Regions from separate parts of the Salinisphaera sp. C84B14 genome, predicted to be linked through region 2. Evidence: riboswitches for the same ligand, from Rfam matches in the RefSeq annotation. Region 2 holds a riboswitch; the other holds the start of a gene.
The links. A riboswitch is a leader RNA that binds a small molecule or an ion and turns the genes downstream of it on or off. The one in region 2 is predicted to bind glycine.

Region 1 (15,802 bases), on a different contig from region 2:
GCCTCCGGCTGATACGGCGTATAAGCGCTATAGAACTCGCCCCGGGTGGTCAGCTCCCAGACCGCCGCGGGAATATGGTGCTCGTAAGCGCCCGCGCCGATGAAGCACAAACCGCCGGCATCGCGGGCCGCGCGTTCGCCCATGAGCCTGGTCACGGCCTGTTCGCTGGCCCGTTCCGGTATCGAATCCAGGCGCACGTCGCGCAGGCTGGGGTCGATCTCATCAAACAGATCGTCGATGTGATCGACGCCGATCGTTGCCAGCATCGACTGGATATCGTCTTCGGTATGCGGAATGAAAGGCATGGGTCCTCGCAGAACTTGAATACGGCCGGCTGCTTGCAAGCGCCAGGCAAACCCCCGGCGCTTGCCGTGACCGCTAGTCTTCCTCTTCTTCGACGATGCCTTCGTAGGCATCGGCATCGAGCAGTTTCTCGACCTGTTCCGGATCGGAAACCGTCATCTTGAACAGCCACCCTTCGCCAAACGGATCTTCGTTGACCAGCTCCGGCGAATCCTCGAGTTGTTCGTTGATCTCGGCGATTTCGCCGTCGAGCGGCGCATAGATATCCGAGGCCGCCTTGACCGATTCCACCACGGCCACCGCATCGCCGGCGCCCACCTTGGTACCGGCGTCGGGCAGTTCGACGAATACCAGGTCGCCGAGCGAGGACTGCGCATAGTCGGTGATGCCGACCGTGCAGGTGCCGTCGCCGTCGTAGTCGATCCATTCGTGGGTCTTGGTATAGGACAGATCCTTGGGTACTTCGCTCATGGGGCTCCCCTTGCAGCAGGTTGGCGCGGTGCGCGCGATGGTTCGGTGGATTAAAGGCTACTGAGAAAAACGCTCAGTCGTCGAGGCGGCTCTCGCCATTACGCACGAACGGATAGCGAACGATGCGCGCAGGCTGCCACTTGCCGCGCAAACACACTTCGACGCTGTGTTCCCAATCGGCGGGCACTCGGGCGAGCGCGACCGAGCACGACAACGTCGGCGCATAGCTGCCGCTGGTGATTTTGCCCTCGGCATGTTCTTCCTCGACATCGCTGTCGACGGCACGCACCGCGGTCTTGCTGCGCATCACGCCACGCCCTTCCAGCACCAGCCCAACCAGCTTTTGGTCGACGCCCTGTGCGCGCATGTGCTCCAGCGCCGAGCGGCCAACAAAATCGCGCTCTTCGGGCTTGAAGGCCACGGTCCAGGCCAGGCCCGATTCCAGCGGGGTGCGGTCTTCGTCCATATCCTGGCCATAAAGATTCAGGCCCGCTTCCAGGCGCAGCGTGTCGCGCGCGCCCAGGCCGATGGGCGCTACGCCCTTGTCGCGCAGCGTCTTCCATGCGTTCACGGCCTCGTCGGCCGGTAGTACGAGCTCGAAACCGTCTTCGCCGGTATAGCCGGTGCGCCCGATCGAGCGATCATCCTGCGCGACCACGCGAAACGGCTTTAGCTTGAGCGCAGCGGCCTTCAAATCGTCGTCGAACAGCTCGGCGGCGATGTCGCGCCCGCGCGGGCCCTGCACGGCGATAATGGCCAGATCCTGGCGGTGCTCGATCGACACGTCGTAATCGCGGGCCTGACTGCCGATCCAGGCCAGATCCTTTTCCGTGGTCGCTGCATTGACCACGACGCGATACAGATCGTCACTCAGGTGATAGACGATGAGATCGTCGATCACGCCGCCGCGGGTGTTGAGCATGCAGGTATAGAGCGCGCGCCCGGCCTCGTCGATCTTGGCCACGTCATTGGCCAGCAGCCAGCGCAGGAATTCGCGCGACTCTCGACCGCGGATATCGACGACGGCCATATGCGACACGTCGAACATGCCCACGCTCTCGCGTACGGCGTTGTGTTCGGAGATCTGGGAGCCGTAGTCGATCGGCATGTCCCAGCCGGCGAAATCCACAAGCTTGGCGCCGTCGGCGACATGTGCGTCATAGAGCGGGGTGCGTTTGGCCATGACAATCTCTTTGCAGATGAATCAACAGAATACGGGCCGGCCCGGGCTTTCGCCTGCCGCCCCTCTGTCCTGGCACCTGAGAGATTCGCCCCTTCGGTGAGCCGTGGTTCACACGACTGCTCTCCAGAGTCGATCAAGCCGGCGCGTCATGACGCCGGCGCGCGCGTGGTTCGGGTACCTGAGCGTTTCCGGGCGGAAATTTGCGCCTTCGGTGACGGGCGATGGCCCGTTCTCTCCCACGCGGTTATTGACCGTGGCCTCGACTATACCGGCGCGATCCATACAGGCCAAGCGTCGGCCCCGGAACCGCTTTTCACTGCAAAATACAGGCGTTTTGCGTTATTGCAGCAGCCGCGGGCCGTTGTCGGACAGACCCACCGCATGGTGAATCATGATCTGGCGAACCGGGGCAAGGTTCGCTGCCGCCGCGATCGCGCTCTGGCGCAGGTTGCGCAGCAAGGGGTTGGCGCTGCCATAGACGCGTTTGAAGGCGTCGGTGATGCCCAACATCATCAGGTTCTCGGCCATGCGCGCACGCTGATAGCGGCGCAGGTAGGTCATGTCGCCGGCATCGCGACCGGCCGCGCGCCCGGCTTCGAGCGCTTCGACCATGCCCGCCACGTCGAGAAGGCCAAGGTTGACCCCCTGACCCGCCATCGGGTGCACCACATGCGCGGCATCGCCGGCCAGCGCCACCCGCGGACGACAATATTCGCGGGCATGCTGGAGCTTGAGCGGGAAGGACGCCCGCCGATCCATATGCTCGATTTCACCCAGCACATGCCCGCTGGCTTCGCTCAGGCGTGCACGAAACGTCTCGTCGTCGAGTTCGGCAAGCTCCGCGGCGAGCGCATCGTCGGCGTGCCAGGCGAGCGAGCAACGACCGTCCGAAAGCGGCAGAAACGCCACCGGCCCGGTTTCGGTAAAGCGCTGCCAGGCGATATGGCGATGATGCCGCGCCGGGGTGACCGTACCGACGGTACAACGCTGGCCGTACGACCAGCCCGTGGTTTCTATGCCGGCCGCTGCCCGCACCGGGGAATTCGCGCCTTCCGCGCCAACCACGAGCGCCGCGCTCACGGTCGTCCCGTCGTCGAGACGCAGTCGGGCGGCATCCGGGTCGAAGGCCAGGCTTTCCATCTTCGCCGGGCAGTAGATATCGACATCGGTGAGCGCCTGCCACGCGCTGTCGACGATCAGGTTGTTTTCGACGATATGCCCGAGCTCGGGCAGCCCCACCGCGGTATGTTCGAGAAACAGCTCGCTGGCGCCGCCGGCCTCCCAGACCTTCATGCCGGTGAACGCGCAGCAGCGCCGGCGCTCGACCGAGGCCCACAGGTCGAGATTCTCGAGTACGCGCCGCGTGCCTGGCGCAATCGCCGACACGCGCAGCCCGTAGTCCTGGCTGGTATCGAAACGCGGCGGGCGTTTGGCTTCGACCAGTGCCACCGAGAAATCGGCACGCGACAGCGCCACCGCGAGCACGGCACCGACCATGCCGCCGCCGACGATGGCCACGTCATAACGCGGATTGTGACTACTCATGAGCTTGCCTTGCGAATACGCGCCGGGGCCAGGGCCAGCCCCATGCTGCGCCGGGCCATGTCGTCGCGAATCGACGGCATCAGCGACAGACCGAACAAACCCGCGCCGCGGGCATGGTCGAGCATGGGAATACGGTTGGAAAACAGGCGCACGATGGCGTCGGTGAAATTGGCCACGCGATGCTGGTCCGGGCGCCGAGCCTCGGCCCAGGCGGCCAACAGATCGCCGTCGCCGGGATCGAAATCGGGATTGGCGGCGAGGCGCTCGCGCAGCATCGCGGCCAGCAGCAGCGCATCGCGAATCGCCAGATTGAACCCCTGGGCGGCCGCCGGATGCAGGGCATGGCCGGCATTGCCGATAAGCACGGCGCGATCGACCGCGGCCCGGTCGCACAGCACCCGCGCCAGCGGATAGCTGCCGCGCGGCCCGGCCAGCTTGAGCTGGCCCAGACGCTGGCCGAAGGCCGCCTGCAGGCCGTCGATGAATTCGTCATCGCTGACCGCGCACATCTGCTCGGCGCGTTCGCTGGGCAGCGTCCATACCGCGGCACAGCTGGCCCGTGTACAGGGCAGCAGGGCCACCGGCCCGTCCGGGGTGAAGCGCTCGTAGGCACAGCCGCCGTGGGCGCGTTCGGGCTCTACGAAGGTAACGATGGCACGCTGCTGATAATCGTCGGTGCGCGCGCCGATACCCAGCGCGCCGCGTACCGAGGATTGCGCGCCGTCGGCGCCGACCAGCAGGCGGGTACTCAATGTCCGGCTTTCGCCGTCGCCGACCGCACAGGTCAGTTCGATGCGTTCGCCCGCGGCGTCGCGGGTGAGCGATTTGAAGCGTGCCGGGGCAATCACATCCACCTGGCTCATCTGCGCCAGCCGGGCGCGCAGCGCCTCGATCATGGTGAGGTTGGGCAACACATAGCCCAGTGCCGGCAGATCGTAGTCGGCGGCATTCACCCGCACGCTGCCGAAACGGCCCTTTTGGGATACGTGCAATCGTTTGATGGGCGCGGCGTCGTGGGCGATATCGGCCCACAGATCCAGCGCCTCGAACATCCCCCGGGTACCGGCCGCGATCGCGGTGGTGCGCGCTTTCATGTTCTCGTCGGCCGGCGCATCGAAGGCCACGGCCTCGACCAGCGCGATTTTCAGCCCGGTATCGGCCAGCGCGCAGGCAAACGTCGCGCCGGCCAGGCCACCGCCCACTACGGCAATGTCGTACTCGCCGCTCACGGGGTTTCGCTCCGATAGGGTTTGGCCATCAATGCCTCGATCTCGTCGGCGTCCTTGGGCACGTCGGCCGTGAGCACTTCACAGCCGGTTTCGGTGATGACGATATCGTCCTCGACCCGGATACCGATATCCGCAAAGCGCGACGACGGGTTGTCCTGGCCCCGGACATACAGTCCGGGCTCCACGGTCAGCGCCATGCCGGGTTCGAGCAGGCGCCATTCTCCATCCACTTTATAGTCGCCCACGTCGTGGACGTCCATGCCCAGCCAGTGGCTGGTGCCGTGCATGAAATAGGCGCGGTAGCTTTCGGCGGCGATGACCTCGTCGACCGTACCTTCGAGCAGGCCGACATCAATCAGCCCCGCCACCAGCACTCTTAGCGCCGCCTGATGAACGGCGTTCATCGGCTGGCCGGGTCGGGCGGCCTCGATCGCGGCCCGGTTGGCCGCGAGCACGATGTCGTAAAGCTCGCGCTGGGCATCGGAAAAACGCCCGTTCACCGGAAAGCTGCGGGTGATATCGCCGGCGTAGCCGCGATATTCGGCGCCGGCATCGATCAACACCAGGTCGCCGTCGGCCATGGGCGCGCTGTTTTCGATGTAGTGCAGCACGCAGGCGTTCTCGCCCGCCCCGACAATGCTCGGATACGCCCAGTGCGTGCCGTCGCTTTCGAAGGTGTAATGCAGCACGGCGGCGAGCTGATACTCGTACATGCCGGGACGTACCGCCTGCATGGCCGCGCTGTGCGCACGCGCCGAGGTGGCAGCCGCCTGGCGCATGAGTGCGACTTCGTGTTCGGACTTGCGCAGGCGCATGTCGTGGAGCAGGCCGTCGAGGGCCACGATTTCGCGCGGCGGCACGCCGCCCCGCCCCTGGCTGCGCATACCGCCGAGCTGATCGAGCACGCTCTGCTCGAATTCGGGATGCGTGCCGAAAGACAGATAGAGCCTGCGACGGCCGTCCAGCAGACGCGCGAGCCAATCCTCGAATTCGTGGATGGCAAAGGCCTGATCGGCGCCGTAGTCGGCCATGGCGCCGTCCGGACCGGCCCGCCGGCCGATCCAGACCTCCTGATCGGCGTTGCGGGCACGACAGAACAGGATGTAATCCCCGGCCTCGAAGCCGGGCGCGATCACCGCGATCGCCTCGGGCTCGCAGAAGCCGGTCAGATAGCGAAAATCGCTGTTCGGCCGATAGGGATAATCGACATCGTTATTGCGGTTGCGCTCGGGGGTGGCCGCGATCATCGCCACGCCATCCGGGCCCACGATATCCGCGATGCGCGCACGACGGGCTGCATGAATCGCCGGCTCGTCGCTGTGCTGCAGATGCGATTGGTCTCTCATCCGATCCCTCGTCCAAGCCTTTCAAGAAAACAAACCGAACCCGTCATCGCGATTGCTAGTGCAGCGACTCGCGCCGCGTGGGCCCTTCGCGCCCGGGCTGAAGCTCGAGGAAGACCATCTGTACGCCGACCCGCACGTATTCCACCAGCTCGGCATAGTCGGCTTCGGCCGATTCGTTGTCCGCGTCTTCGGCGGTCAGGCCCGCGCGCGACAGCTCGGTGAGGTCGTTGACCACCTCGCGGACTTCGCCGGAGAGGTTGTTGATATCGAAGCTGCCGTCGGCGCTCAGGCCATAGAGAAAACCGGCACACCAGCGTGCGAGCGCCTGCACGCGCCGTTCCAGATCGACATCGTCGGCCGGCAGCAGTGGCTGAAAACTCAGGTCCGGATCGAACAGGCCTTCCAGGGTCATCTCGCGCAGCGCGTCCAGCGCGCCTTCGATCTTGTCGTTCTTGACGTCTTCGACCGCGCGCGCGCCGCTGATTTCGTTATCGACACAGAGCATGCCGGTGAGCGTGCCGTGCACCTCGCCCGGCGTCTGTACCGACTCGGCCTGGGTCAGGCCTATCTGGAGGGCATCGAAGATGTTGTTCTGGCTGTTGCCTTGGCTCATGTCGCGCTGCTTTTTTGCAATACGCCATGGTAGCAAAGCCGACTATTGACCCGGCGCATCGAAGTTCGTGGGCGACTGTGCTTGGCCGGACCTTGGCCGGGCTGGGGCGCCGCCCTCGTATCAGCCCCCGGCCTCTAAACAACGCCCAGGCAGCAGAAATAGATGAGGTTATAGAAGGCATGCACGCTCGCCGGCGACCAGAGCCTGGCATGCCGTTCCCAGAGCACGCCGAATACGAGCGCGGGGAAAAAAGTCGCCAGCGCCCAGGCCGGCGGATGGGCCAACAGATGCGCGCCGGCAAACAGCACGGCAGTCAGGAGATTGGCCGCGCTCAGCGGCCCCCAGCGCCTGCGCATACGGCCACGCAGCCAGTCGTGCACGCCGAGCCGAAACACTATTTCTTCGAGCAGGGGCAGTACGACGACCGCCAAGACGAAGACCTGTGTGCCCGGCCAGCGCAGTAGAAACTGCGCTGGCGTGGCGAGCGTGATCAGCCAGAGAGCGGGCACGGCGGCGACAAGCGCCGCCGCATAAACCGGGTCGCCCCAGGGGGATCGCGGTGTCGGCTCAGACGAGCCGACGACGGCGACCCACCCCAACCGCGGCCGCTGCGAGCAGCAGGACCCAGAGCGGGTCGAAACGACCTTCGCCGGTCAGCGTACAGCCGCCGCCGCTGCTGCCGCTGCTGCTGTCCGAACTTGAAGAACCACCCGTGCTCACCACCGGTTCGGTGACGGGTTCGGCAGGTTCTTCCTCGGTGTCGTCGTCAGGCTCGGCGATGGCCTGATCGGCCTCGTCCGGGCAACGCGCGCCGTTAGCCAGCGTCCAACCGATGTCTTCAAGCACGCAGGTGGTCAGACCGATGCCGCTGGCGACATTGTCGTTGCCGGTGGCAAAAGGCTCCATGATCTGGTCCGGAGAAAGCGACTCGTCCCAGTGCGAGATCGAGCTGCCGGGACTGACAGGCGACGGCGCATACAGCATCACCCGGCCCTCCTTAAGACCGTCGGTGAGAATACTGGCCGCGCGGCTGCCGGTATTGATATCGCTCCAGACCACGTTTTCGCTGTTGGTCAAGGACTGGGCACGCTGCTCGTCGGTGAGCTCGGTCCAGAGCGGGTCGCCGGGGAAGGACAGATCCTGGATGAAGGTGCTGTAAATATCGGGCAAGCGTGCGCCGCCGTCGCTGGTCTGCGGAAACTGCCCGGCTCGCGAGTTGGCGTTGTCGATGAGCGCGACCAGCGATATGAAGCCCACGCCGTGCGTGAGTTCGTGTTCTACCGTGCTTACGAAGCTCGGGCGGTCGCTGGGCGTTACGCCGTTGATGCCGTAGTACCAGCTGGCACCCTTCAGGCAACCGGTGCCCTCGTCGAGAGTCGGATTGAACGTGGCACGGATATCGTTTGCCGTATCCGGCACCCGCGAACCACGCAGGGCGTTCGCCAGCGCCAGCGGATAGAAGACGTTGCTTCGCGCGCGGCTGGTCGTGGTGAAATTGGCGACGTAGCTTATCGGCCCGGCCGCGCCCAAGGTCGCGCTCTCTGGGTCGCAGCTCAACGTCTCGTCGAAGTCGGCGACGATGCGAATCGGAACCCTGCTGTCAATTCGGCTGCCCAGGATATCGGCGGCGTACTGGAAAGCGATGCGGCGCTGCTGTCCCAGCGTGGCGCCGTTATTGCCACCTTCCGGTGCGACCGGCGTGGGGTCGTTGAAGCCGCTGTCGGGGCCGTCGTTGACGACCAGCACCATGTCGGCGGCGCTGGCGGTCGAGGCCGTGCCGAACAGCAGGGCCATGCCGAGCGTTGTGGCTCCGGCTAACGATCGTGCGTAGCGCATAACGCCTCCGTGCCATCGCTGGCTTCGTCGTGGCCAACGTGGCCCATATGCAGACTGCCGTCCGCACAACGCACCGCGCGCGTGCGCGGCGCGGATTCAAAACGGGGGGTCAACATCTGTGCGCCTTCGCTGTTGGTCCAGGCCTTCGGCGCCGGGGCGCGCGTCTTCTGGGCGGCCTCACCCGGTTTCGGGGCTTCCCGCTTTTCCGCCGGCGGCGCGACGATTTCGCCGCTTTCCGGGTCGATGAAGATCTTCTGCTCGGCCGCGAACACGGCCGTCGAACCGGCCACGCCGAGGCTGGCGGCAAGCAGCCATGCCACTACCGGTGTTTTCAACAATCGCATTGGTTTCGTCATGGTTGCATGACCCTCATACGTGGATAGTCGACCTGGCTTACGCCACTCGACTTCATCAAGTTTCGAACCGCGGGTATACCATGCGGTGTTCCGACGATATACAGGCCGGCGCAGGCCGACCATACAAACCGAATATGACAGTACTCGACTGGCAACAAACCCTGGCCACGCTGATCGGGCATCGCACCATCAGCAGCGACAACCCGAGCCTAGACTGCGGCAATCGCGCCGCCGTCGAAGACCTGGCCGACGCACTCGAACAGGCCGGTTTTGCCTGCACGATCACGCCCATGCCTGAGCGCGACGACAAGGTGAACCTGGTCGCGCGCCTGGGCACGGCCGAGCAAGCCAGCGAGCACGGACTGGTGTTCGCCGGCCATATCGATACCGTGCCCTATGACGATAACGGCTGGCACAGCGACCCCTTTAGCCTCACCGAGCGCGACGGCAAGCTCTACGGCCTGGGCAGCTGCGACATGAAAGGCTTTATCGCGATCGCCGCCGCCGTGGCCAGCGAATACGCGGCCGAAAAATTGTCCGCACCCGTGAGCCTGCTGGTATCGGCCGACGAGGAATGCGGCATGGACGGCGCCCGGGCCCTGCTCGACGCGCACCGCGAAAACGGCCAGCGGCCGGGCCGCTACTGCGTGATCGGCGAGCCCACCAATCTGGTGCCGATTCGCCAGCACAAGGGTATTTTCATGGAAACGCTGGAGGTGCACGGTGCCTCCGGGCATTCCAGCAATCCTGCCCTCGGCGCCAACGCCATTGAGGGCATGTATCGCGCGCTCACCGCGATTCGCGCCCTGCGCGACGAACTGGTCGAGCGCCAGCGCATCGCCGGTTTCCCCGTCCCCCATGCCACTCTCAACCTGGGCGCGATCTCGGGCGGCGACAACGCCAATCGCATTCCGGCCCGCTGCCGACTCGATATGGACCTGCGTTTTCTGCCCGGCATGACCAGCGACGGACTGCGCGCCGAACTGCATGAACGCGTGGCCGACGCGCTCGCCGACAGCGACTGCACGATTCATTTCCGTGAGCTGTTCACCGGCACGCCGGCGTTCGAGACCGCCGGCGACTCGCCGATCGTCACCGCCTGCGAGGAGTTGTCCGGACAGGCCGCAGCCGCCGTGGATTTCGGTACCGAAGGTTCGTTCTACAACGCCATGGGCATGGACAGCGTAGTGCTCGGCCCGGGCGATATCGCCCAGGCGCATCAGCCCAACGAATATCTGGCCGTCGAACGCGTCGCGCCGATGCAGCGCATCCTGCACGGGCTCATCGAGCGCTTCTGCCTCGCCCGCTAGCCGCGACACCCGCATAATATTCGGATGAACCAGACGCACACTGCCTCGCAGCCGCTCGCCCCCGCGGGCAACGCCGAACCGCGCCATCCCGACATGGTCGCCTCGCTGCGTGCGAGCGCGCCCTATGTGCATGCCCATCGCGGGCGTACGTTCGTTATCCATGTGCCGGGCGAGGCCGCAGCATCCCCGGCCTTTGCCGATCTGGTATACGACATCGCGCTGCTCGCCAGCCTGGGCGTACGGCTGGTCATCGTGTTCGGCGCGCGCCCGCAGATCGATGCCGCGCTGGCCGATGCCGGTCTTTCGACCCGCTTCGTCGACGGCGTACGCGTGACCGACAGCGCCGCACTTGCCTGCGTGAAACGCGCGGTCGGCAGCCTGCAAATGGATATGGAAGCGCTGTTGTCGACCAGTCTGGCGAGCACGCCCATGGGCGGCGCCCGCATCGTGACTGCCAGCGGCAATCTGGTCACGGCCCGTCCGGTAGGCATCGCCGGCGGTATCGATCATGGCCATACCGGCGAAGTCCGGCGTATCGACGTGGCCAGCATCAACGCGCATCTGGAGCGCGGCACCATCGTGTTGATGTCCTGTGTGGGCTATTCGCCGTCCGGCGAAATCTTCAACCTGTATGCCGAAGAGGTCGCCACCGCGACCGCCACGGCGCTGGCCGCCGACAAGTTCGTCGTGCTGCACCCGGGCGCGTCCCTGCACGAACGCTTTGCCGATACGCCGGCAGAGCTGGATATCCAGACCGCACGCCGGCTGCTGGCGACCGAATCCGCGCCGTTACAGGCCGCCGATCGGGCTCGCCTGCAGGCCGCGATCAACGCGTGTCAGGCCGGCGTGGCGCGCGCCCATCTGGTGAGCTTCGATACCGACGGCGCCCTGCTCAGCGAGCTGTATTCGCGCGACGGCGCCGGCACCATGATCGCCGCCGACACCTACGACATCACCCGCACCGCGACCGCCGATGATCTCGGCGGCGTGCTCGCGCTCATCGAGCCTCTGGCCGAGGCGGGTATTCTCGTGGCGCGTTCGCGCGAACAGATCGAGCTGGATATCGGCCATTACGTGGTGCTCGAACGCGACGGCCTGATCACCGCCTGCTGTTCGCTCATGCCCTATGCCGAGGAAAGTGTGGGCGAGCTGGCCTGCGTGGCCGTACATCCGGACTATCGCGGCCAGGACCGGGCCGAACGTCTATTGGTGGAGGTCGAACGCCGGGCGCGCGCCGCCGGTTTGGCACGTATCTTCGTGCTCACCACCAAAACACCGCACTGGTTCGTCGAACACGGCTTTGCCCCGGCCGACCTGGGTGCACTGCCGTTGGCCAAGCGCGCGCTCTACAACTACCAGCGCAACTCGGCGGTGCTGATCAAGGAGCTGGCATGAGTCGCCGGGCCCACGTTCCGCGGGTATTCGTCGAGAGCCCTTTGGCGGTCGGCGAGGCGATCGAACTGGCCGACGCCAAGCGTCATCACCTGGCCACCGTTCTGCGCCTGGGCGCGGACGCCCCGGTCACGCTGTTCAACGGCGACGGTCATGAATACGGCGCGCGTATCGTCCAGGCCGAGCGCAAGCGCATGACGCTCGCCGTGGAAACCCAGCATTCGCCAGAGCGCGAATCGTCGCTGTCGATCACCCTCTATCAGGCCATCGCCCGCGGCGATCGCATGGACTTTGCCCTGGCCAAGGCCGTGGAGCTGGGCGTGACCGCCATCCGCCCTGTGTTTACCGAACGCGGCAAGGTCAAGCTTGAAGGCGACCGGCTGGCCAAGAAACAGGCGCACTGGCAGGCGGTGGTCGAATCCGCAGCCGAACAGAGCGGCCGGCTCGTATGCCCGCCGCTTCATCCCGCCACCCACCTGGCACAGACACTCGATGAAGACGCGCATACCGACGGCCTGCGACTGATGCTCGCCCCTACCGCCACCACCGGCCTGACCGCGCTGGCGAAAAACACGCGCACGACGCTGCTCATCGGCCCCGAATCGGGCCTGTCCGAGGCCGAAATCTCCAGCGCCGAAGCCGCCGGCTGGCAGCCCATCACCCTCGGTCCGCGCGTGCTGCGTACCGAAACCGCGGGCATGGCGGCACTCGCCGCGCTGCAGTCGCTCTGGGGCGATCTGGCCGGCTAGGCACGCCGCCCGGCCCGGCGGCGGCCAGCACGCCGCGCCCATATTCCTGCCGCTTTCCAGACATTCATTCGCGGCCGCTACGACTTGCGCCCGCGGTTGCCGAACCGACCTGCGTTGCATGCCGGCCGATCGGCCATCCGCGGTCTGCGCGCGAAAGCGGATCATGCAGCGACCGCCGCGCCACGCCCACGCGGCTGACGCAGGTAAAACGATCGTTTTACCTTGGGCTCATGGATATTGACCAACAGCTGCTGGCGGCTGCAGAACGCCTGTTCGATCGCAACGGTTTCAATGCCACGGGCATGGGCAAACTGGTTCGCGAAGCACGGCTTTCGAGCCGAACCGTCTACAAGCATGCGGGCAACAAGAATGCGTTGATGGCGCGGGTACTGTCCGAACGCCACCGCCGTTTCTTCGAGCACACCGATTTCAGCACGACGACCGCGCTGTTCGACTCGCTGGCCGAATGGTTTGCCGCAGAGGGCATACGCGGCTGCCTGTTTTTCCGGGCCGAAGCCGAAACCGGCGGCGACATACCCGAGATCGCCGCCGAGGTCGCCGCCTACCATCAGCAGTTGATCGAACACATCGCCGAACTGGTCGTGCGCGAAACCGGCCAGGCGGATACACAACTGGCCGATCAGATTCTGGCGCTGTTCGAAGGCGCAACCACGGCTGCCACCTACCGCGGCGCGGCGGTAATCGATGCCGCACGCAGCTGTGCCTGCCAGCTGGTGAACGCACGGACCCGGCCATGACGCCCGCGCTTCGTATCGGCGCGACCGGCTTCGGGCTGATCGCGGTCTGCTACGGCTTTGCCCGCTTCGCCTTCGGCCTGTTCCTGCCCGAGATCCGTAGCGACCTTGGGCTGTCCACCAGCCTGGCCGGCGTCATATCCGGCGGCGCCTTTGCCGCCTACTGTGTCGCCATCATCGTTTCGGCCCGCTGCTCGGAGCGTTTCGGCGCGCGCGTCGTCGCGGTCGCCGCCGCGACCGTGGCCGCGGCCGGGCTGCTCGGCATCGCGCTTTGTACATCGCCGGTATGGCTGGCGGTATTCGTAATTCTTGCCGGCGCCAGCACCGGCCTGGCCTCGCCGCCATTGGCCGACGCGGTGTCGTATGCGGTGGCCCCGGCGCGTCGCGATCTCACCAACACGATCATCAACGCCGGCACCAGCGCCGGCGTGGCGCTGTCGGGGCCGTTCGCGCTGGGACTCGGTGAGCAGTGGCGCCTCGTTTTCATGATTTTCGCCGCCACGGCCGCCGCGCTGGGGGTCGCCTCGTACCTGGCCTTGCCGGCCGACGGCTCGAAAAACGGTCGTATCGACGGGCTGGGTATGCCGCCGTTGCACGCCAACCTGCTACGGCTGGTCGCGGCGTCGTTTCTCATGGGCGCCTCCAGCACCGCGCTCTGGTCGTTTGGCGGCGAGATCGCACAGGCACGGCTCGACTGGTCGACTCGGCTGACCGGCATGCTGTGGATCGCGATCGGCGCGGCCGGCATTCTGGGCGCGGCCGCCGGTTGGATGGTCGCGCGCCTGGGCATCAATACCGTACATCGATTGTTCCTGGTGGCGCTCGTGGCCGGTATAGCCATGACCGGACTGGCGTTCACCACGCCCACCTTCACGCTCTTCGGCGGCGCGCTGTTCGGCGCAGCCTACGTCATGCTTGCCGGCGTCTATCTCATCTGGGGTACCACGACACTGCCCGACCGGCCCGGTACCGGCCTGATGGTCGGGTTTCTCACGATCGCCGTCGGCCAGACCGCGGGCGCGCCGGTGTTCGGGGTGCTTATGAGCCAGGCATCGTTACAGACGGCGGTATGCGTTTTCGCGGGCCTGGGGCTGACGCCCGCGCTGTTCCGGTTTCGTGCGATCGCCGACTGCCTGACAGGCTCGCCCAAGCCCCTTGGAGCGCGCCTTTGAGTTCATTTAATCCGGCTATCGGACTGCCACGAAAATTTAATTTACCAAGTACTTCAGAAGCGCTTGCAAGCGCCGTAATATACCGTCTCAAAGCCCACTCGGCGCCCGCCGCGTGTCGTTCATCAGCCTTAAGTAGTCGCCGTGAAAGCGCTGATTTCTCTCGGATTTTTGATTCGTCGCGATTATGCGTCGATGGTTGTGCGTTTGTCGCGTCTGCGCGCCACGCTCGCGTGGTGGTGGATGCTGCGTTCACGCCGCTATATCGTGCTGCGTAATCTGGCGGTCCAGACCCCGAGCGCGCTGATACATCTGGGGCTGGTGGTGGTGAGCACCCGCGGCTTGTTCATCATCGAACCGCTCGATGCGAGCATCGCCCACGACCTGGGTTCCACCGACTGGCCCGAGCGACCCATGCCGAACGCCGCCAACGACGATAATCCCGTCGATCGTTGCGAGCAGCAGGCCCGCGAAGTGGCCGAATTGCTCGAGGAAAACCGCAGCTTCGTCAGCCCGGTACTCGTTACCGTCGGCAGTCTGCCGATCGAGCGGCCGCCCAATCTCGTGTATGGCCCGGCGCTCGCCGAGTACATCCGCAGTTACCGGGTGGAAGTGTTTTCCACACGCCGCCTGCAGCAGATCGTCGCGCAGCTGTCCGGACAGACACCGGCCAAACTCCAGGCCGCCGCCTGAGCGCATAGCCGGGCAAAAGCCCGGCGGCGGCCGCATTGGCCCCGTTTGACTAAGGCCTAACGATCCGCCAACAGGAAACGCAGATTCCCTTGCGGCCAGTCTCGTCTTTCCAGACAAGACAGGATCCCAAGATTTCGCAGATCTACACAGATTCCGTGACAGGCCGTTTCGTACAACGTCGACGTGCACGATGTTGGAAGCGAGCATAGGGGCCGAACACGCCCCATTCTTCAATCCCTCAAATCTGCGTGATCTGCGGTTGCCTTCAAGAACGAAGCCGTACTGACCAATCGCAGTCATGCGTTCGCAGAAAACGCGGCGACTTCAGCTTGCCTGAACGAAAGCCAGGCACGGCACGCCTGCGCTACCATGCGCGCTTATTCGACAATCGCTGGGGCGCGGCAATCCGCGTCCCGTATCAGGAGCTGCGGCATGGCCACCCGTCTCGGCGTCGTGATGGATCCCATCGCGGATATCACCCCTTACAAGGACACAACCCTCGCCCTGTTGCTCGAGGCAATGCGACGCGATTACGAGATCGTGTATTTCGAGATGTCCGACCTGTTCGTACGCGACGGCGTGGGCTACGGCACGGGACGCCGTCTGGAAGTGTTCGACGACAACGACGACTGGTATCGCTTCACCGGCGAGTCCGAGATTCTGCCCCTGGCCGATCTCGATACCATCCTCATGCGCAAGGATCCGCCGTTCGATACCGAATACATCTATGCCACCTATATTCTTGAGCTGGCCGAGAACGAAGGCACGCTGGTGGTCAATCGCTGCGATGCGCTGCGCGACGTCAACGAAAAGATGTCGATCAACCGGTTTGCCCACCTGACCGCGCCCACG
Region 2 (15,802 bases):
CTGGCCGACATGCAGAAGACCTACCGCCGCGAAGTCGAGCCTTTCATCAAGGCCCGCGCGGAAAAAGCCGATCCCGAAGACAAGAGCATGGCCGAGGCCAAGCAGCAAAGCGAAGCGGGTCTGGCCTCGGATTCGGTCGAGGGTTCGATCCATGCTCCGGTCAACTACAAGGAGCAGGACTTCGATCTGCACGACGGTTCGGTCGTCATTGCGGCCATTACCTCCTGCACCAACACCTCGAACCCGGCGGTGATGATCGGCGCCGGCCTGCTGGCGCGTAATGCGATCCAGAAGGGCCTGCAGGTCAAGCCCTGGGTGAAGACCTCGCTGGCGCCCGGCTCCAAGGTGGTGACCGAGTATCTGGAGAAAGCCGGCCTCGACGACGATCTCGACGGCCTCGGCTTCCAGCTCGTGGGCTACGGCTGCACCACCTGCATCGGCAACTCCGGCCCGCTGCCGGAACCGATCGGCAACGCCGTGCGCGAGAACAGCCTGAACGTGGCGTCCGTGCTTTCCGGCAACCGCAACTTCGAAGGTCGTGTCCACGGCGATGTGCGCATGAACTTCCTGGCCAGCCCGCCGCTGGTGGTGGCCTATGCGTTGGCCGGCACCATCGATATCGACATGAACAACGACCCGATCGGCCAGGACGCCGACGGCAACGACGTGTTCCTGCGCGATATCTGGCCGTCGCAGAAGGAAATCTACGACACCATCGGCACCTCGCTGAACTCCGAGATGTTCAAGGACAGCTACGGCGACGTGTTCGCCGGCGACTCCCGCTGGAAGGGCCTCGATGTGCCCGAGGGCGAAATCTTCGAATGGGACGAAACCAGCACCTACGTGCAGAACCCGCCCTACTTCGAAGGCATGTCGGTCGACGTGGACGACATCCCGACCATCCATGGCGCGCGTTGTCTGGCGCTGCTGGGCGATTCGATCACCACCGACCACATCTCGCCGGCCGGTGCGATCACCAAGGATTCGCCCGCGGGCCAGTATCTGCAGGAAAAAGGCGTCTCGCCCTCGGACTTCAACAGCTACGGCTCGCGCCGCGGCAACCATGAAGTGATGATGCGCGGCACCTTCGCCAACGTACGACTGCGCAACCTGCTCGCGCCCGGTACCGAAGGCGGCTGGACCCGTCATCAGCCCTCGGGCGACGAGATGTTCATCTACGACGCCGCCATGAAGTACGCCGAGGACAAGACGCCGCTGGTGGTGCTCGCCGGCAAGGAATACGGCACCGGCTCGTCGCGTGACTGGGCTGCCAAGGGCACCCTGCTGCTCGGCGTCAAGACCGTGATCGCCCAGTCCTTCGAACGTATCCATCGTTCGAACCTGGTCGGCATGGGCGTGTTGCCGCTGCAGTTCAAGGAAGGCGAAAACGCCGAATCCCTGGGTCTCGACGGCACCGAAACCTTCGATATCGAAGGCCTCGAGTCCGGCGCGTCCGAAGTCACCGTGAAGGCGACCAAGGAAAGCGGTGATACCAGCGAGTTCACCGCCAAGGTGCGTATCGATACGCCCAAGGAATGGGATTACTACCAGAACGGCGGCATCCTGCACTACGTGCTGCGCCAGCTCGCCAAGGCGGCATAAGCACTGCCGACAATCGACCTTCGCGGTTGTAAAAAAGCCCCGCTTCGGCGGGGCTTTTTTTTGCTTGCCATATCGACCGGATCGAGTAAGCGGCAAGCCGACCCAGAGCGGTTATGCCTGGAAGCGCTCCGCGCCGGATTGCGTCGCGTCCACGACAACGACCGGATCGAAACCGACCCGGTGTCGCCGCTGGCCGACTACTTGACGTTCTTTTGCGCGTCGTTGAACAGGGGGGACGGTGCTAGCGGGCGCATCTCGGAACGCAGCGAACCCAGGCGCGCTACTTCGCGCTCAACCTCTCGTACATAGCGCCAGACCTCGCGTGCGGTCTTGTCCGCGCGGATATCGAAGGCAATGCCCAGGTAGCACAGGCCTTCGTCCTCGTTCACGTAGCGATGACTGATCTGCCCTCGTACCTCGAACGTTTCGCCGTTGGGAAACAGGGCCTGGATACGGTAGCCGTCGACGCCGACCTCGATACCTTCCTGCGCATCCGCCGGCAGACTGACCAGACAGCCGCCGGCAGAAAGATCGCGCAGCGTGGCCTGCCATTCCCGGCTCTTTCCATTCGACAACAGCACCGCAACCGACATGCTGTTGCTCAGTGCTGCTCGGAACTGGCCGCGTCGCTTGAGCAGGGCCACGCTATCCGGAAGCGAGGCAGAAACACTCAGGCGGGCGCCGCTTTGCGACACGCCAAGACAATGCATGCGGCTGCTCTGCAATGCAGCAGAGTGCTGGCGCGCATGCAGAATAAAGCTCTCTCGCGCCTTGAGCAGCTGTTCGATATCAGCCGTGCTGGTCATATCCACCACACAGCGCCCAAGGCTACGATCCACGGAAATCACGCTCACCGGATACTGGATCATCGCCCCATCGAAGCGAATGGTCACCTCGTGGGTATTCCAGGTGAGTTCGATGAACGCGTCCGCCACCGCCTGGGGACTGTCGATTTCCGCATAGCGGGGCCTGTTCGTCATGAATCGCTGTTCCTGGGTTGCGGGGCCGTGCCCTGGCCGGACTATCGGCGACAAGCCGGCATACTTGAGCCGGATTCGCCGCCTCAGCTAGCGGCCGCGGCCGGCGCAAACTGCCATGGTATCGCTTTGATTCGCCTGTGCGACAGTTGATTTGCCGACGCACAGCCGTCGCCGACGGTCACCGGCAACATCATTTGCGTATCTGCCACGATCTTTTCAAAAAGACGCACTTATGACGATTCAAAGTTAACCGTATTTTAGCGACTATCGATATTTCAACGCGATAGCGGCAGCGTCGGACAAAAATATTTGCCGCTAGACGTATCATTTCGAGCACGAACGGTTACACTGCACCTGCAGCAAGGCTGCATACAATCAGTTCCGATTAAGTAAGAGAAAATTATGGCCAAAGGCACCGTTAAGTGGTTCAGTTCCGAAAAGGGCTACGGCTTCATCGCCCCTGAAGATGGCAGCAAGGACCTTTTCGTACACCACTCCGAGATCAAGAACGGCGGCGGTTTTGCCACCCTCGAAGACGGCCAGGCGGTCGAATTCGAAATCGGTGAAGGCAAAAAAGGACCGTGCGCCAACAAGGTCGTCGCGGTCTAAAAATACGGCAGGCTGTGCGGATCGATTTACCTTTGCTCGATATGTCGACGACATATCGCAGTTGAAGGCAAACTGACCCAGCACAGCGCCGGATCGGCCCTTCGGGGCCGAAACCGTCATATCGGATAGTCGTCACGTCGATACCGGATTACCGGATTTGCGTGGAGGCTGTCCGATTTGTCGTTTGGGGCTATCTGTACTAGTTTCCCGGCAATGAACTGCCCCGATCGAAGCTGATCCACCCACGACCGATCGATTGCCTATGTCGATGACCATTTGGGTCGATGCCGATGCCTGCCCGACAGTAATCAAGGACATACTGTTCCGCGCAAGCCGGCGCACGGGAGTTCAGCTGGTGCTGGTCGCGAACCAGCCCGTACACGTGCCGCGTTCGCCGAACATCTCCTTCATACAAGTCGGCGCCGGTTTCGATGTCGCCGATAACGAAATCGTTCGGCAGGTTTCGCCGGGGGATCTCGTGGTCACCGCCGACATCCCGCTTGCTGCCGAAGTGATCGATAAGAAGGCCAACGCCCTCAACCCGCGCGGCGAGCTTTATACCCGCGACAACATTCGTGCACGCTTGAGCGTTCGCGACTTCATGGAAGGCCTTCGCGGCGCCGGGGTCAACACGGGCGGGCCGCCGCCGCTGAACCCGAACGACCGCCACGCGTTCGCCAAGCAGCTCGATCGCCTGCTCTCGCGCGAGCGCAAACGCTACTAGAACGACGCGTATGGCTCAGCCGCCTTGCTCGTGCGCGTCCAGATCGAACTCGGCTTGGGCCAGTAACGCGAACTCCTCTTCGGCGGTCTGTGCGACCAGATGGTGCCGGCTGAACACGAAGAAGTACGCCGCGCCGAGCACGAATAGCACGATCGTATAGCCGAAAGCCCGCGGATCGAAGGCATAGACCCCGCTGAGCGCAATCAACGACAGCAGCAATGCAATCCCCGAGGTCACCATGCCACCCGGCGTACGGTAAGGACGCTCGAGATCCGGCTGCTTGAGGCGCAATAGTATATGGCTAAGCGCCATGAGGGCGTACGACAGCGTCGCGCCCACCACCGCCATGCCGAGGATCAGATCACCCGCGCCGCTCAAAGAGACGATGAAGCCGAGCACGCCCGGCACCACGAGCGCCCAGGTCGGCGCCTTGCGACGGCTGGTCAGCGACATGAACTTGGGCAGATAGCCCGCGCGCGAGAGCGCAAAGACAAGCCGGCTATAGCCGTAGATGATCGAAAAGAACGACGCGATCAGCCCGGCCAGACCCAGCACGTTGACCACGGTAGCCAGCGTCTGACTGTCTGTATCCTTGAGCGCGGTCACCAGCGGCACACCGCTATCGCCGATCGCTTTCGCGCCGGCCGCGCCAGCGAGCAGAACCACCACCAGCACGGCCGTACCCAGCAGAAAGATCATGGCCCCAATAATGCCCTTGGGCACGTCGCGTGCCGGGTTCTTGGCTTCCTCGGCCGCCAGCGGCACGCCTTCAACGGCTAGAAACAGCCACATTCCGAACGGCAACGCGGCCCAGATACCGTAGAACCCAAACGGCAGGAACGTGGATGCGCCCAGCGCGCCCGTTGGCTCGATATCGAACAGGTTGGCGATTTCGAAATCCCCAATCAACGCGACGGCGGTCGCCAGGATGGCAAACACCGCCAAGCCGCTGATCACCATCATCACCTTCAGCGCTTCGCCGACCCCGGCCAGATGGATGCCGATGAACAGGGCATAAAAAACGGCATAGACGACCGGCCCGTTGACGCCGATCAACTCTTCGACGGCCGCGCCAATGAATATCACGATCGCGGCTGGCGCCAGCGCGTACTCGATGAGTACCGCCAGACCGGTGAGATAGCCGCCGGCTGGCCCCATGGCCTGGCGCGCGAAGCTATAGCCGCCGCCGGCAGCCGGAATCGCGGCCGACATCTCGGCGAGCGCGAGCACCAGCGTAAAATACATGATCGCCATCAATATCGCGGCGATGGCGAATCCACCCCAGCCGGCCTCTGCAATGCCGAAGTTCCAGCCCGCGAAGTCTCCGGAAATGACGTAGGAGACCCCCAGACCGGCCAACAACAGCCAGCCGGCCGTACCGCGTTTGAGCTGGCGCTTGGCCAGATAATCGTCGTCGACTGTCGAACCCGCCATCACGCCACCCCCGGAATGAGAAAAATCAGTAAGTCAGGAAATTGCCTGTATCGTCCTTGTCGTGATCGATGACATCGTCTTCGCTGCGATCCTTGAGCTTCACGCCGGAAAGCTCGAGCCGCCGCGCCTCATTCAGCAGATAACGCGCGCGCGCTGCAGCGGCATCGATCTTCAGCCCCTCGGGACGCACGTTGGAAATACAGTTGCGCTGGGCATCGGAGATACCGCGCTTGGGCGCCCAGGTCAGATACAAGCCCAGACTGTCCGGCGAACTCAGCCCGGGACGCTCGCCGATCAATACCAGCACCGCGCGGGCGTTGAGCGCTTCGCCCACTTCGTCGCCGATGGCGACCCGGCCCTGCTCGACCACGGTCAGCGGCGCACACCGCCAGTCGTTTTCATCGGCCTCGAGTTCACGGGTGAGCGCAGCGACGAAATTCACGGCATGGGCCTCGATCGCACGCGCCGACAGGCCATCGACGATCACCAACGCGAGGTCGAAGGGTGACTCATCGGCATCGGCCGTCTCGTCGAGGCTTGTTCGCGAGTCCTCGTCCAGCCGCCGGCCCAGATCCGGACGTTGCAGATACTCGGTGCGATCGCTGGCCTGGCTGTGTAGCCGAAGCGGCGCGTCGATATCGAGCGTATCGGTGACCTGCTCGCTAAGCGCGGCTACATCCAGCGGCCAATGAACGGCGTCCTTCGCCTGCGCATGGGCGAGCTGGAATTCGAGCATGCGCTGGGTCGGCAGGCTGATGCCGGCACGCCCGAGGCCGATACGCGCATCGGTGAATGCACGTAGCCCCTGCCAGGGGTTGTCGACCACGCCGATGTTGTCGCCTGCGGCGGCTGGCGTGTCGGCCGGTGTCGACGGCTTGCGATCGCTCATGAGCCGGTCTCGGGCAGCCGCTCCAGCGAGCGCGCGAATGCCTGCGGCAAGCGCTCGGACAGGCGCTGCGAATCGCCGTCGCGCACGATCTCCATGTGCTCGAGCCAGGCCTCGAACTCGGGCGCGGGCTTGAGCCCGAGCGCACGGCGTACATAGAGCGCATCGTGAAACGAGGTGGTTTGGTAATTGAGCATGATGTCGTCGGAGCCCGGAATACCCATCACGAAATTACAGCCGGCCACGCCCAGCAGCGTAAGCAGGTTGTCCATATCGTTCTGGTCGGCTTCGGCATGGTTGGTGTAGCACACGTCGCAGCCCATCGGCACACCCAGCAGCTTGCCGCAGAAATGATCTTCCAGGCCCGCGCGGGTGATTTCCTTGCCGTCGAACAGATATTCCGGGCCGATGAAGCCAACCACGGTGTTAACCAGCAACGGCTTGAACTCGCGCGCTACCGCATAGGCGCGGGCCTCGCAGGTCTGCTGGTCCAGGCCGTGGTGGGCATCCGCCGACAGCGAACTGCCCTGCCCGGTTTCGAAATACATGACGTTATCGCCCACGCTGCCGCGCTTGAGCGATAACGCGGCGTCGCGGGCTTCGGCGAGTTCGGCCAGGCCGAACCCGAATCCGCGATTGGTCGCTTCGGTGCCGCCGATCGACTGGAACACCAGATCCACCGGCGCGCCCTGCTCGATCGCTTCCAGCGTGTTCGTGACATGGGTGAGCACGCAGGACTGGGTGGGGATTTCGTATTTGCGGATCACCGCGTCGAGCATATGCAACAGCTTGACCGACTGGGCGACGTTATCCGTGGCCGGGTTGATACCGATCACGGCATCGCCGTTGCCATAGAGCAGCCCATCGAAAATACTCGCCGCGATGCCGGTCAGATCGTCGGTGGGGTGATTCGGCTGCAGACGCGTCGACAAATGGCCCGCCAGGCCGATGGTATTGCGAAACGCACTGCGCACCCGGCACTTGCGCGCCACCAGGATCAAGTCCTGATTGCGCATGATCTTGCATACCGCCGCCGCCATTTCCGGGGTGATACCGGGCCGTAAGCCTTCGAGCACTTCGGGCGTGGCATCGTCGCTGAGCAGCCAGTTACGAAAATCGCCGACGGTGAAGCTCGAAATCGTTTCGAACGCCTGGCGATCGTGGCGATCGACAATCAGGCGGGTGATTTCATCTTCCTCGTAGGGTACCAACAGGTCTTCGAGGAAGGTCGCCAAGGGCAGTTCGGCCAACGCCATCTGGGCGACGACGCGTTGTTCGGCCGATTCGGCGATGACGCCCGCCAGACGATCCCCCGATCGCGCCGGCGTGGCCTTGGCCATGAGCTCGGCCAGGCTGTCGAAGCGATAGCTTCGTTCGCCCAGGGTATAGCGATAGCGGCCACTCATCTCGCTTGCACCTCCGTCGTCACGTAAGCGACGTCATGCGGTTGCCGACTGCGCACAGCAGGTAGTAGCCCGTACGGGGCGCGGGCGCTCGATCTGAATATGACACAGGCCATGGCCCATGCACAGCAAGATGTGTTCCAGGTTCGAGGGAAACTCTGCACGACCCGTCACGGTCGCGCCGCGTGCTTTGCGCGCGATTGATCGGCGTCAGCGTTCGCGACCGTGCAACTTGGCTATTGGCTTGAGCACGCCACGCTCTCACTTGCCTGTCCAATCGCGCGCAAAGCACCGGCCGCTCAGCGGTTCGGCCTCGAACGCGATACGCGAGAGGGTATACAGAGCTCCCTCAAGCGAACATCGCCTTTAATCAACGCACCGTAATCGCGCGGCGACTGCGGGACGGCGACCGTCTGTCGTCAGTGGCGGCTACGACCGGCGCCGGCGCTTTGCATCTGCTCGCTGGCCTGCTCGCGCAGGCTGCCGACTTCCTTGAGCGTACGGACCACGGCATCGATACGTGCCTGCGGCCACTGGCGCACGTAATCCGGTACGGCACCACCACTGGCTTTCATATCACGGTCGACCGCGAGCGCATCGGGCAAATGCTGTTCGAAGCGTTCGATATCGGGCAGTACCTGTGCCAGCTCCTCTCGGGGCAGTGCGATGCCGCCGATATCGATATGGGTGGGGGTCGTCGAGTTCATGGTGTGTGCCCTCGGGTGGCCGCAGCTGCGAACCACCCTGCGGCCTATGTCGAACGTTTCAAGCGGGCGGGCGCCTCAGTCGCTTTTCGGCTTGGCCCGGCGCTTGCCGGGTTTGGCCTTGCCTGCCTTGGCTTTGGCCTTGCCCGGCTTCTTCGGCCCGGGTTTGGGCTTTGGTTTGCGTCGCCCGGCGGGCGGTGGCGGCGGCGCGCCGTGCTCACGACTGATCGCTAGCTGACGACCGGCCACCCAAACAGTCTTGAGATGGGCGAAGATGTCTTCGGGCATGCCCTTGGGCAAATCGACGAGACTGAAATCGTCGCGGATATCGATCCGGCCGATATGCGCGCTGTCGACGCCCGCCTCGTTGGCGATCGCGCCCACGATATTGCGCGGCTCGACGCCATGGCTACGGCCGACCTCGATACGAAACGTTTCCAGGTCGCCCTCGCCGAAGGACTGCTGGCGGGCCGCACCCTTGTTCGCGCTCTTGGGCGTTTGTGCGCCCATGTCGCGCGGGCTTGCACCGCGATCGGCCTTGCTGCTCGGCGCCAGCATCAGCGGCTCGTCGCCCTGGGCCAGGTAGGCAAGCGCTGCGGCCAGTTCTTCGGGCTCGACGTTGTGTTCGGCGCGATACTCTTCGAGCAGTTCGCGAAACGGCTTGAGCTTGCCTTCGGCCAGCGTGACCGAAATGCGCTGCTTGAAACGGGCTACGCGCTGCTCGTTGACCTCGGCGATGCTCGGCAGATCCATCGGCTCGATGGCCTGACGGGTGGCGCGTTCGATCGCCTTGAACAGATGCTTTTCGCGCATGGTCACGAACAGGATCGCATCGCCCTCGCGACCGGCCCGCCCGGTGCGTCCGATACGATGCACATAGGCCTCGGTATCGTGGGGGATATCGAAATTGATCACGTGGCTGATGCGTTCCACGTCGAGCCCGCGCGCGGCCACGTCTGTGGCCACAATGATATCGAGCTGTCCGTTCTTGAGCTTGGCTACCGTACGCTCGCGCTGATTCTGGGCGATATCGCCGTTGAGCGCGGCACAGGCATAGCCACGGGCCGACAGGCGCTCGGCGAGTTCGTCGGTCGATTTCTTGGTGCGTGCGAACACGATCATCGCATCGAAAGGCTCGGCTTCGAGCAACCGCGTGAGCGCATCGAGCTTGCTCGTGCCGCCGCCGACGATCCAGTAGCGCTGGCGGATATTGACCGCCGTGGTGGTCTTCGTCTGGATGGTGATTTCCTGCGGCTCGCGCAGGTGGGTCTTGGCGATACGGCGGATCGCGCTCGGCATGGTGGCCGAAAACAGTGCGACCTGACGTTGCGCCGGCGTGTGCTCGAAGATCCATTCCACGTCTTCGATGAAGCCCATGCGCAGCATCTCGTCAGCTTCGTCGAGCACCATCCAGTCGAGCCCGTCGAGCTTGAGCGTGCCGCGCTTGAGATGATCCATCACCCGGCCCGGCGTGCCCACGACCACGTTTACGCCGCGCTTGAGCGCCGCCAGCTGCGGGCCATAGCCCTGTCCGCCGTAGATAGGCAGCACGTGGAAGCCCGGCATATGCGCGGCATAACGCTGAAACGCTTCCGCGACCTGGATCGTGAGTTCGCGCGTGGGTGTAAGCACCAGCGCCTGTGGTCCCTTGCCACCTTTGCCACGCTCCGGCAGGCCGGAAAGAATGGGCAGCGCAAAGGCTGCCGTCTTGCCGGTGCCCGTCTGGGCCTGGCCCAGCACGTCCTTGCCTTCGAGCAAGGGCGGAATGGTCGCGGCCTGGATCGGCGACGGCGTTTCGTAGCCGACATCGGCCAGCGCCGCCATCACGGCATCGGATAAAGCCAGATCGCTGAAGGCGATCTGCGGGGATTCATTTTCGGTAGGGACGGACATGCATAGCCTGAAGGCACGGGCGCGGACGCGCGCCCGAAGAAACACTGCGCCAGAACGGCGCGGGCAACTATTCTACCCGTTATTCACCGTCGTCGGTCCCTGTTTTTCGGTTGCCGCGTCATCGACGATCGCCGCAATCGAATCGGCGGTGAGCGCTGACAGCGTCCAGCCCAGGTGGCCGTGCCCGGTGTTGTAGAACACGTTCGGTGCGCGCCCGGCCCCGACCCGCGGCATCATGTTCGGCATCATCGGGCGCAGCCCGGCCCAGGGCACCACCTGACGGGTCTTGACGTCGGGAAAGCACTGCTTCACCCACTCGACCAGTGGCGCAATACGGTCGGCGCGAATATCGCGGTTGAATCCGTTGAACTCGGCGGTGCCGGCCACACGAAAGCGGTCGTCGCCCAGACGCGCACAAACGAGCTTGGTTTCGTCATCGAGCAGGCTCACCTCGGGCGCGCCCTGTTTCGATGCCTCGTCTTCCAGATTCACGGTAATCGAATAACCCTTCACCGGATAAACGTTGACCCGGTCGCCCAGCTGCGAGGCGATCTCGCGGCTGCCGGTGCCGGCACAGACCACCACCCCGTCGAAATCGAGCGTCACCCGGTCCTCGGGCGTGTCGTTGTCACAGGCCGCTATCGTCACCCTGCGACCGTCGGTCTTGACGCTTTCTACGGTGTTGTTGTAGCGAAACTGCACGCCCTGCGCCTGCGCGGCCCGGGCCAGCCCCTGGGTGAACTTGTGGATATCGCCGCTGGAATCGCTTTCCGTGAAGAAGCCGCCGTAATACTCGCCGGCCAGCGCGGGCTCGATTGCACGCATCTCGTCGGGTGTGACCGGCTGCCGCTCGAGCCCGCCTGCGGCCAGCAGCTTCGAGACTTTCTCGGCGTGCCGATAGCCGGCCCGATTACGATAGATATGCAGGATGCCTTTTCGCTTGACGTCGAAATCGATGTTTTCACGCTCCGCCCAGGAGAATAGAAACTCACGCGCCTCGATCGCCATTCGTGCGGTTTCGGTGGTATTGCGCCCGTACTGTGGAATGGCGCCAATGAATTCCAGAAACCATGAGAGCTTGTGCCAGGAAGGTTTCGGGTTGACCAACAAGGGTGCGTCGCTGCGAAACATCCATTTCATGCCCTTGAAGACCATTGGCCAGTGATTCCAGACCTCGGCGTTCGAGGCCGACAGCTGGCCGCCGTTGGCGAACGAGGTTTCCATCGCCGCATAGCGATTGCGGTCAAAAAGGGTCACGGTATAGCCGCGGCGGACCAGAGCGTAGGCCGTGGTGACCCCGGTGATTCCGCCGCCGATGATTGCTATATGTTTCATATGCCTTTATCCGGTGGTGTCGTGCGTGGATGCCCTGCACTCGTGCAGGTGCCGCCCCTTCCGTCACTTGGACCTGAGAGATTCACCCACGGCGTTGTCACCGTGTGCTTGCTCCTTCGGTGCACGCCGGCCCAGCGGCCGCGCGACTCTTCGGATATGGCCGCGATAACGGTCCTTGGTGCCTGAGAGTTTCCGGGGCGGTTGCTCCTTCGGCGCCGGCGCCGTGCGCCGATCTCTCCCGCTATCGCGTTGATGTTCTAGACCTGTCGGTTGGCTTTTGGCCTGGACATGACGTCGCCCGCGACGATGTTCAAGATCGGGCGTGCTTACTTGGCAAGATACCACGAGCAATCCCCATGCCAACACTCCCCGAACGCCACCGCGCAAGGCATCGCGCCGCGCTCGGTACCGAGTGACGATGCGCCATACAGGATATATCCATCCGTACGCACGACCCTGGCCTGTCTGGTGTCCGTGACGGCGCCGGGCCAGGCACGACCAGCGCCGGGCATCGACTGGAAAACGCCGGCAAGCCTCATCTCGTCGTTAAAGGGTCAGGGCGTCGTAGCCGTCGGCACGTATCTTCTTAGGCAGCTGCCCGTCTTTCATTTTCCATGGCTTCGCAGGCGTTGGACGCGGCGCGGCTGGTTTCACGTATGCCTGTTATCAGCCGGACGATTACGAACAGGCCGAAGCGCCATTGGGGCCGTACGAAGTATCGGCATCAACCGACAACGCGATTACGCCCTTCGGCCTTGGCCTGGTACAGACGACGATCGGCTTTGGAGAAAAGCGTTCTGAAATCCATGCCGTCGCGCCCGAGTTCGGCGATACCGATGCTTACCGACATCGGAATATCCTTACCGCGGTAGCGGAACGGCCGGTCGCGAACGAGATCGCGCAGGTCGACGGCGATCCGGCGCGCATGTTCCAGATCCACATCGGACAAGAGAATCCCGAACTCCTCGCCGCCCAGCCGGCCGGCGACGTCGGTCTGGCGAATGCGCGAGGCCAGCAGTTCAGCAACGAAGCACAGCGCCATGTCGCCGGCATCGTGACCATAGTCGTCGTTCACGCGTTTGAAATGATCGAGATCGACGACCAGCATCGCGAGCGGAATTTTCTGGCGCAGATAGCGCTGGCGTTCGCGCGCGAAGACTTCGCGAAAACGCGACCGGTTGGCGAGCCCCGTCAGCGGGTCGGCAAGCGCGAGCGCACGCAGTTCGTGCTCGGTCTTTTCCCGGCTGGCTTCGTAGATATACGAAAAGCCGAGAATGGAGCCCGTGCAAAGCACCACGTTGACGACACTCAGATACCCGATCCAGCCGCCCCAGATACCGTGCTTGTACACAAAGATCGCGCCCGCACAGCCTATGAACAGTAGTGCTACCCACAACCCCTGCCATCGTCCCAACAGAAGATGCGACAGCAAAGGCACGAGAAAGACCCATATGAACACGGTAACGCCGGTTGCCCCTGTCCATAACGACAGCATCATGACGATAAAGAACGGGACCACGAACAGAACGTTGGTGACGGGTGCCCGCTCTGTTTCATGCACCACATAAAGCAGGAGCGCGGCGTACGCGACCAGGCACAGTTCGGCCACCGCAAGCCAGCGGTAGCCGAGGTAGAAATGAAGGCCGGCATAGCCGAGCACGGCCGAGCAGGTAAACCACAGCAGCGCGGTGAATACGGTGCGCTGGTAGGGGCGTACCTCTGCGGGCCGATCGCGTTTGAGAAAAAGGTTTTTCATTGGCGGTGCTGCGGCAGCCGAATGTACCCGCACGCCGCAACCGCGAAAACCACCCCCATTTAGACCCCGTCTCTCATGTCTTGTCGTGGAGGGATCGCCCGCGCCGCACCTGCCAGGCTGTACGCAAGACGCCGCACCTTATCCCTCGCACTGATTTTTTTACGACGCATCCGGACCGCCTCAGCGTTCTCGTTATAAATCGAAAACCAGGCTATGTCGATGACCCAGGCCGGGCGCCGAGCCTCCCCCAAGCCGGAGCATATCCGCAATGCGCACCGCAGTATCAAAGGGCGCGCGGCGCGACCCGGCGAAAACCCCGCGTTTTCCGACACCTGCCTGTTGTAGCGCCCGTGACCCCTGGCGATTGAAGGTATGCGCATCGCGCATCCTGCGCTGTGTCGGTGTTGTTGCCTTCGCGCACTGATAACATTCGTGCCACGCTCTTACGCATCGTGTAACTTTGGCAGCTCTAGCCCGCGCCATCGACTACAAAGGACGACGCGAACCCATGATTACCGCTGATGAAGCACTGGAACGTTTGAAGCTCGGTAACCGCCAGTTCGTCGATAACATCGAGACTGCCGAAACCTTGAGCAAGCATGCCCGCCCGGCTGAACTGGTTGCCGAACAAAAACCGCTCGCGATAATCCTGGGGTGTTCCGATGCACGCGTGCCTGCGGAAATCGTGTTCAACCAGGGCCTGGGCGATCTGTTCGTGATTCGCGTGGCGGGTAACGTCGTTGCGCCGTCCCAGATTGGTAGCATCGAATTCGCGGCCGCGCAGTTCGGCACCCCGCTGGTCGTTGTGCTCGGGCACACGCAATGCGGTGCGGTCACGGCCACGCTCGACGAACTCCAGCAGCCGAACGAAAACCAGTCGCGCAACCTGCGTTCGATCGTGGATCGCGTGCGCCCGTCCGTGGAAAAACTGCTCAAGGGGGATCTCGCCGGAGATCGCCATGCGCTCATCCACGCGGCCGTACGCGCCAACGTCGCCCGCTCGGTCAAACGCCTGCGGCACGGTTCGGACATCCTGGAGCAGCTGCTAACGCAAGGTCAGCTCAAGATCGTCGGCGCCGAATACGCGATCGAAACCGGCAAGGTGACGTTCCTCGACGACGTGGTCGACGGATAGCCCGGTATCGCCCGGCCCCGGGCGATAGTAAAACGCCCGGGGCCTCGATCACGCGTTCATGCCCATTTGCGGCTTTCGCCGCGGTGGCGCATCAGCTCAGCTGATCGAGCGCGGCGACGAAGCGCGCGGCGCAGGCGTTTACGTCGTAGAGTTTGTCCAGACCGAACAGGCCGACACGAAACGACCGGAAATCGTCGCCCTCGCCGCACATAAGCGGCACGCCCGCAGCGATTTGTACGCCGGCTTCGACGAAGCGCTTGCCGGATTGGATATCCGCGTCTTGCGTATAGCTCACCACCACACCCGAAGCCTGGAAGCCGGGTGCGGCGACACTGGCGAAACCACGGGCTTCGAGTGCTTCGCGTATCTTGCCGCCCAGCTCGAGCTGGCGTTCACGGGCGTGCTCGAAACCCAGCGTACGGGTTTCGCCCATCATCGCCAGCAGCCGGGTCAAACCGTCGGTGGGCATGGTGGCATGATAGGCATGTCCACCGTCTTCGTAGGTTTCCATGATCTGCAGCCACTTGCGCAGATCGCAGGCATAGCTGCTGCTCGTGGTGGCCTCGATACGCTGGCGCGCGCGTTCGCTGAGCATCACCATCGCGCAGCACGGCGAGGCACTCCAGCCTTTTTGCGGCGCGCTGATGAGCACATCGATACCGCAGGCCTGCATATCCACCCAGTGCGTGCCCGATGCAATACAGTCGAGCACGAAAAGACCGTCGACGGCATGTACCGCCGCGGCCACCGCGCTTAGATAGTCGTCGGGCAGCAGCATGCCGGCGGACGTCTCCACATGGGGTGCGAACACCACTGCAGGACGCTCTGTCTCGATGCGTTCTACCACCTCGGCGACAGGTGCCGGCACAAACGGCGCCTGGGCCCCTTCGTGCTGTCGCCGTGCACACAGCACGGTGGTCGAAGCCGGGATGTCGCCCATGTCCATGATCTGTGTCCAGCGATAGCTGAACCAGCCGTTGCGGATGACCAGGCAATGCGCATCGCCGGCGAACTGGCGGGCCACGGCTTCCATGCCAAAGGTGCCGCTACCCGGCACGATGACCGCCGAGTGGGCGTTGTAGACCTGCTTGAGCACGCCCGAAACCTCGGTCAGCACATGCTTGAAGCGCGCCGACATATGATTGAGCGCGCGGTCGGTATAGACCACCGAATATTCCAACAAGCCATTGGGATCCACGGCTGTTTCTGCCTGCGTCATGGCGCATATCCTGTTGTTGTTTCGGCCTTGAGCCCGCTACTTTGGCATAAAACCGCCCCCGACAAGCAGGCGCTTGAAACCGGAACGCTTAGGGGGCTTATGCTGTGGTCCATGCGAAACGG

Region 1: another riboswitch for glycine. It lies ahead of gcvT (glycine cleavage system aminomethyltransferase GcvT); the one in region 2 lies ahead of C84B14_RS17400 (D-amino acid dehydrogenase).

Annotation. Positions count from the first base shown of each region.
Region 1 is NZ_APNL01000006.1:84,229-100,030, reverse strand. It holds gene gcvPA (aminomethyl-transferring glycine dehydrogenase subunit GcvPA) at 1-305, opposite strand, end outside; gene gcvH (glycine cleavage system protein GcvH) at 379-774, opposite strand; gene gcvT (glycine cleavage system aminomethyltransferase GcvT) at 848-1,957, opposite strand; glycine riboswitch at 2,012-2,094, opposite strand; glycine riboswitch at 2,114-2,206, opposite strand; gene C84B14_RS06865 (UbiH/UbiF/VisC/COQ6 family ubiquinone biosynthesis hydroxylase) at 2,297-3,502, opposite strand; gene ubiH (2-octaprenyl-6-methoxyphenyl hydroxylase) at 3,499-4,731, opposite strand; gene pepP (Xaa-Pro aminopeptidase) at 4,728-6,077, opposite strand; gene C84B14_RS06850 (UPF0149 family protein) at 6,133-6,690, opposite strand; gene mrtJ (JDVT-CTERM system glutamic-type intramembrane protease MrtJ) at 6,825-7,199, opposite strand; gene C84B14_RS06840 (JDVT-CTERM domain-containing protein) at 7,258-8,526, opposite strand; gene C84B14_RS06835 (post-PEP-CTERM-1 domain-containing protein) at 8,505-8,861, opposite strand; gene argE (acetylornithine deacetylase) at 9,017-10,192, shown strand; gene argA (amino-acid N-acetyltransferase) at 10,217-11,587, shown strand; gene C84B14_RS06820 (16S rRNA (uracil(1498)-N(3))-methyltransferase) at 11,584-12,333, shown strand; gene C84B14_RS06815 (TetR/AcrR family transcriptional regulator) at 12,564-13,091, shown strand; gene C84B14_RS06810 (MFS transporter) at 13,088-14,260, shown strand; gene C84B14_RS06805 (hypothetical protein) at 14,402-14,950, shown strand; gene gshB (glutathione synthase) at 15,383-15,802, shown strand, end outside.
Region 2 is NZ_APNL01000030.1:8,745-24,546, forward strand. It holds gene acnA (aconitate hydratase AcnA) at 1-1,602, shown strand, start outside; gene C84B14_RS17360 (flagellar brake protein) at 1,800-2,582, opposite strand; gene C84B14_RS17365 (cold-shock protein) at 2,985-3,191, shown strand; gene C84B14_RS17370 (YaiI/YqxD family protein) at 3,460-3,915, shown strand; gene eat (ethanolamine permease) at 3,931-5,349, opposite strand; gene eutC (ethanolamine ammonia-lyase subunit EutC) at 5,375-6,238, opposite strand; gene C84B14_RS17385 (ethanolamine ammonia-lyase subunit EutB) at 6,235-7,641, opposite strand; gene C84B14_RS17390 (hypothetical protein) at 8,058-8,345, opposite strand; gene C84B14_RS17395 (DEAD/DEAH box helicase) at 8,421-10,235, opposite strand; gene C84B14_RS17400 (D-amino acid dehydrogenase) at 10,308-11,570, opposite strand; glycine riboswitch at 11,625-11,729, opposite strand; glycine riboswitch at 11,730-11,821, opposite strand; gene C84B14_RS17405 (GGDEF domain-containing protein) at 12,295-13,326, opposite strand; gene C84B14_RS17410 (carbonic anhydrase) at 13,835-14,461, shown strand; gene C84B14_RS17415 (aminotransferase class V-fold PLP-dependent enzyme) at 14,553-15,680, opposite strand.